Linked DNA regions of Hyalangium ruber. The protein of the gene in region 1 binds, or shares a complex with, the protein of each later gene. Links are inferred from orthologs where the notes say so. Each region holds a gene or a part of one and is shown in the gene's direction. Other genes may lie near its edges.

Region 1 (2,757 bases):
AGGCCAGCGCGGTGGGCGCGGACTACTACATCCAGATGGGTGGCACGGCCTACGGGCACGTGGCCGACCTCTCACCCGCCGCGGGCTTCGCGGATGTGTACCGCGAGCTGTGCGCGAAGTTCCGGGCGCTGGTGGAGGTGCTGGAGGAGATCGCCGCGCGCGGCATGGTGCAGGGCGGGCCCAGCGGCACGCTGAAGGTGTACGAGAGCTGGGCGCGCACCGGCAGCAACAAGCTGGAGCGGGTGCTGGTGGACGCGGGGATGCTCACGCCCAAGGGGCACATGCCCAACTAGCCGGGAGGCTGCATGATCGGTCGAGTCCAGGATCACCTGGAGGCCATCTATGGCATCACCTGTGAGGCGCGGGCCGAGACCTTCGTGGTGGACACGGAGGCCGCGGTCCAGCTGGGCGGTACTGGCCGGACGGAGGAGGAGCTGCTGGTAAGCGAGGCGGAGGGGGAGCTGGAAATGGCCCTCTACCTGGCGCCCTCGCTGCTCAGCCGGCTCAAGCCGTACGAGGCGGGGCCGGTGGGCCACCTGCTGGACGGGGACCTGGACGGGTACTGCCAGCTGGCCGAGGGCGTCTCGCACTTCCTCTATGTGGCGCACACCGCGGCGCACGGGCGGGCCCTCTCCCTGCTGGAGCTGGAGGCCCAGGCCGAGGTGGACAAGTTCGCCGTCTGCCTGCTGCACCGCTGGGGGGAAGGGGTGAAGGCCTGGGCCCAGGAGCTGCTGCGCCGGCTCTTCGACCGGGTCTCCTACCATGCCCGACTGTCCCCCCAGGAGCGCTGGCGGTACGAGCAGGCCAACCGGCTGTCGCGTAACTTCTGCTCGCGGCTGATGGTCCACGTGGCGGAGCGGCGGCTGGACCGGCTGCTGTCGGAGCTGCGCTACGCCTACCGGCTGGGGGCGGAGGCCAAACTGGCCCACTTCGCCTACGCGACGACGTAAGCCCCTCCGGGCCCGCTTTTCAGGGTAGGGTGGGCCCGTATGCCGCGTGAGGCGTCCGCCGGAGGTGTGGTCATCCGCGAGAACGCGGGGAGCTGGGAGGTGGCGGTGATCCGCCCCCACGGGCGCAACCTATGGGCGCTGCCCAAGGGGCACGTGGATCCCGGCGAGACTCCCGAGCAGACCGCCACGCGAGAGGTGCGCGAGGAGACGGGGGTGACGGCCTCGCTCATGGCCTCGCTGGGGGAGATCCGCTACGTCTACCAGTTCCGGGGGCAGCGCATCTTCAAGCGCGTCCACTTCTTCCTCTTGCGCTACGAGGCAGGAGAGCTGGGAGTGCTCCCACCCGGCCCTCGCGTGGAGGTGGACGAGGTGCGCTGGGTGCCGCTGGCACAGCTCGTCTCGTTGCTGGGGTACAAGGGGGAGAAGTCCATCGCCGCGCGCGCCACACGCCTGCTTCGCGCGGGGGACTCGACTCCCCCCGGGGTGCTCCCTCAGGGAGCGGGCAGCTAGACGGCCGGAGGCGTCGGAGCGGGGGCGGCACCGGCGGCGGCGGCGGCCTTGGCCTCGTCGCTGGCGTACTTGCCCGACAGCGCCTCGCGCACGTCGCGGTCGAACTTCACGCGGCCGGTGGCGATCTCACGCAGGGAGAGCACGGGCGGCTTGTTCTTGGAGATCTCGATGATGGGGCGGGCGCCGGCCATCAGCTGGCGGGCGCGCTTGGCGCCGAGCAGCACCAGGGCGAACCGGTTGTCCACGAGGGGGAGGCAGTCTTCGACGGTAATGCGGGCCATGGAATCCCTTTGGCGACTCTTGAAGAACGTCGGAACCTAAAGAGCAGGCCGGGCCGAGTCAAGGAAGGACAACGAAGAGGGGCAGGCGAGCGAACGGCGGCCCGACCTGCCCCAGGGTGCTCCCGAAACCTGACCGACTAGTCCTTCTTGGTCAGGTCGGCGCGGATCTCGCCGTTCGGGTTCATGTTGGTGTGGATGTTGACGTACATCTTGCCGCCCTCGAAGTTCGTCACGTCCGTGTCGGTCAGCTTCACGTCGCTGCACTTCGGGGTGACCGAGCCCTCGGCCTCGGCGCCGATGCTGCCGCTGGTGGCCGCGGGGACCTTCAGGTGGCAGAAGATCGGCCCGGTGCCGTCCGAACCCACGGGGCCGTGGATGTGGGCGCTGGCGGCGTTGCCGCTCAGGCCCGTGAAGTCACCATCGACATCCAGGCTCTCGCCGTCGACCTTGACGGTGACGCTGCCGCTGGCGCTGGTCGTGACCGCCGTGGGCTTCTGCGCGGCGCCGCTCAGCGTGCCGGTCAGCTCCGTGCCGCCACCACACGCCACCAGCGCCAACGTCGACACACATGCGATGAAAAGACGATTCGCCTTCATTGTGTAATCCTCCTTGAGTGACCCACGCGGCGCTGGAGAGTCCGAACGGCAGGGCTCGAGGCCGTGCCGGGGGCTGGAAGTGAGGTACTGGCCGAGTGGGGTTGCCTGCCTAACAAGCGGCCCTGACAACAGCCAGCTTTTGGCGGGGGAAGCGTCGCGTCATGGACCAAAGTCTGGCACTTGGATGCAGTCGCTAAGCCTTCCAATACCGAACAGTTGCCAACTGCCTTTGGCGTAGAGGATGCGGCCCTGCGCATCCCAGCACTCCTGGAAGCTGGCGCCCAGCAGGTCTCCCACGAGGATGGTGTACATCCCCACGCCGCCACTGCTCGGAGTCCACCGACTGGTGATCTCCACATCCTCCTTGGCGTTGCCTGGCACCGCGTCGGTGTTCTTCAGCAGGAATCGCATCTCGCCGAA
Region 2 (3,024 bases), on another replicon or contig:
GAGCGCGAGCGGATGCAGACGGACCTGACCGTCGCCAAGGCGGCCCGGGTGCGGCTGGAGGGGCGGGTGGCGGCGCTGGAGGCGGCGGCCGCGGACGCCGCGCGGCTCCTCGATGCCGAGCGCTCCGAGCGCAACCGCCAGACGCAGGTGGCGGGGGAGGCGCAGGAGACGATCCTGCGGCGCGAGAAGGAAGCCGCGGAGGTGTTGCAGGCCATCCGGCAGCGCGAGAAGGAGGCCACCGAGGGCGCGCAGGAGGCCCAGCGGCGCGAGAAGGAATCCGCCGAGGCCGCGCAGGAGGCTCAGCGGCGCGAGAAGGAGGCCGCCGAGCGGCTCGCCACGCTCCAGAGGGAGCTGCCCTTGTTGCGCGAGCAGGCGGAGAGCCTGGGCGCCGAGAAGCAGATCCTCCTGGAGGATCAGTCTCGGCTGGAAACCCGGATCCGAGAGCTCACGTCCCGGCTGGAGGCGAGCGAGTCGGAGAAGCCACCCACCGTCGATCCCGGAGTGGTCGCGGAGCTGGAGCGGCTCAAGGAGCGCGCCGAGGCCCACGAGGCCGAGCTGAAGGAACTCCAAGCGCGTCTCGATCAGGCCAAGGAGCAGGAGGAGAGCCTGCGAGCCACCCTGGCCGAGCGCGAGGAGAAGCTCGAGGAGGCCCAGCAGCGCCTGGTGACGTATGACCAGGAACTGGCGGCCCTGCGACGTGCCGCCAAGGCGAGCGCGCCCGCTGCACCGCCCGCCACCCCCCGCGCGGCGCCAGGGGCCACCGGTGCCGAGGCGCCTCGGCGTCCGGCCACCCTCCCGCCGACTCCGGCCAAGACGGGGAGCCGGACCCCTGTTCCCGTCGCGGGGACTCCGCCCGTGCGCCGGCCGGGACCTGGAACGGGAACCCCTGGAGCAGGCGCGGGAGCCCCTCCGGTCCTCGTTCCCAACGCGGGCGCGCCGCCAGTGCTCACGCCCGCCCCCACGGGCTCCGCTCGCCCTGCCACTCCCGCTCCCGGAGTGCCCCGGCGTCCGGCCAGCGCCCTGCCCGCGGTGGGCGCTCCTGTGCCGCCCTCCAAGGTGGACGGGCAGGAATGAGCCCTCGTCGCTAGGATGAAGGCCGTGGCGGAACGCGAACGCATCTTCAAGTACCACGGGCTCGGCAACGACTTCGTCGTGCTCGACCGGCGCCAGTCGGGCGTGGACATCGACGCCGAGACGTCTCGGTGGATGTGCGACCGGCGGCGGGGCATTGGCGCGGATGGAGTCCTGGCGCTCCTCCCCTCGACGGCCGGGCTGGCGCGGATGGTGGTCCACAACTCCGACGGCAGCATCGCGGAGATGTGCGGCAACGGCCTGCGCTGTGCGGTGAAGTACCTCGTGGACCACGCCGGAGGCCGGCCCGAGCGCATCCTCGTGGAGACAGGCGCGGGAGTCCTCGCCTGCGTCCCCACCTACGACGCGCACGGCGCCGCCGAGGTGGACGTGTCCATGGGGCCCGCGCGCCTCGTGGCCTCCAACCTGCCCTCGGGGGCCACGGGCCAGCCGTTCCTCCAGGCCTCGGTGCCGGGCCACTCCGGCCTGCACGGCACGGCGGTGAGCATGGGCAACCCGCACCTCGTCCTGCTGGACCGTCCGCTGGACGAGGCCGAGCGCCTGGGGCCGACCCTGGAGCGCCACCCCTCCTTCCCGGACCGGACCAACGTGGAGTTCGTCCGCGTGGACCCGGATGGCCTCACCGTCGTGGTGTGGGAGCGGGGCTGCGGGCTGACCCAGGCGTGTGGGACAGGGGCCTGCGCCTCGGCGACGGCGGCGGTGCTGGCCAAACGGCTCCCGGCGGATGCCTGGCTGCGAGTCACCCTGCCGGGTGGGGACCTGCAGATTCGCGTGCCTGCCGACCTGTCCGACATCCGCCTCCGAGGCCCGGCGACCTTCGTCTTCGAAGGCGTTGTCGCGCTTCCAGCGGGCCGGTAACCTTCCGATTCCCTCGTACCCCGAGTCCCTCCGAGCCGTGGCCGGCACCATCCTCCTCGTCGATGACGATCGCTTCTTCCGAGAGTTCGCCACCGACATGCTCTCGCGCCGGGGCTACCGCGTCGTCGCGGCGGCGGACGCCCAGCAGGCGCTCAAGGAGACGGCCCTCACCCGGTTCGAGCTCGTCCTCACGGACGTGATGATGCCGGGGCTGGACGGCTTCGAGCTCACGGCGCGGCTGCGCGAGAGGGATCCGGACCAGGAGGTCATCCTCATCAGCGCCCGGCCGGACGTGAAGGGCTCGGAGATGGCCCTGCGTGCGGGGGCGGCCGACTGCCTCACCAAGCCCATCGAGGAGGCGGACCTCTTCCTGGCGGTGGACCGGGCGCTGCAGCGCGTGGCCCTGCGCAGCGAGCGCGCCCAACTGCGCGACGAGAACCTCGAGTTCGCCCGCTACCAGAACCTCCACCGCCGCTGCCTGGAGTTCCTCGCCTACCCGGACCTGGAGGGACTGCAGGAGCGCGTCATCGCGGACCTGGCCGCCGTGTGCGACGCGCAGAGCGCAGCGCTCTGGGTGGTGGATGACCGCAACGAGCTGGTGCTGCGCGCCTACCGGGGACTGCTGGACCGGCAGTTCCTCGTGGAGAAGATGCGCCCCGATGGCGCGCTGGCCGTGCGCCTGCGCGAGGCCGCTCCGTGGCTCTCGCGCGAGGAGCGCTCGCCGGTGCTGTACGTACCGCTGGTGGCCGCCGGCGAGCTGATGGGGCTGGCGCAGCTCTCGGACCCGCTCGGCGGCGAGTTCCAGCCGGAGCACGTGCGCCAGGCGCGGATCATCGGCGACTTCGCGGCGGTGGGCGTGAAGAACGGCCGGCGGATGATGGCGCTCCAGCGCCTGGGCCTGAGGGACCGGGAGACGGCCGCCTACAACCTCAGCTACTTCACCGACTACGCCTCCAAGGAGATCTACAAGGCGCGGCGCTACGGGCGCACGTTCTCGCTGCTCACGTTCTCCATCGACAACCTGCCGCTGGTGCGGGTGCGGCTGGGCGCGGCGGACGCCAAGAAGGCGGTGCG

Evidence for each region. Proteins that work in one complex are often made in the same cells at the same time.
Region 2: the proteins of SYV04_RS25590 (region 1) and dapF are in contact, whole or in part, in a solved structure (PDB 5YGU), measured with the Escherichia coli proteins. The link is inferred for Hyalangium ruber from one-to-one orthologs.

What each region holds. Positions count from the first base shown.
Region 1 is NZ_JAXIVS010000009.1:170,329-173,085, forward strand. What follows is about bases 35-2,724. They hold SYV04_RS25590 (NUDIX hydrolase), read left to right. Parts: upstream 35-989; coding sequence 990-1,460; downstream 1,461-2,724. Other genes in these bases: SYV04_RS25580 (hypothetical protein), read left to right, coding at 35-293; SYV04_RS25585 (hypothetical protein), read left to right, coding at 306-950; rpoZ (DNA-directed RNA polymerase subunit omega), read right to left, coding at 1,457-1,741; SYV04_RS25600 (CHRD domain-containing protein), read right to left, coding at 1,879-2,337; SYV04_RS25605 (hypothetical protein), read right to left, coding at 2,497-2,724. Outside these bases: more of SYV04_RS25580, read left to right, coding at 1-34; more of SYV04_RS25605, read right to left, coding at 2,725-2,757. UniProt on the Escherichia coli protein: Master regulator of 5'-end-dependent mRNA decay.
Region 2 is NZ_JAXIVS010000032.1:30,198-33,221, forward strand. Bases 68-3,024 are described here. They hold dapF (diaminopimelate epimerase), read left to right. Parts: upstream 68-1,098; coding sequence 1,099-1,950; downstream 1,951-3,024. Other genes in these bases: SYV04_RS43365 (methyltransferase domain-containing protein), read left to right, coding at 68-1,074; SYV04_RS43375 (GGDEF domain-containing response regulator), read left to right, coding at 1,988-3,024. Outside these bases: more of SYV04_RS43365, read left to right, coding at 1-67. UniProt on the Escherichia coli protein: Involved in the succinylase branch of the L-lysine biosynthesis and in the biosynthesis of the pentapeptide incorporated in the peptidoglycan moiety. Catalyzes the stereoinversion of LL-2,6-diaminopimelate (L,L-DAP) to meso-diaminopimelate (meso-DAP).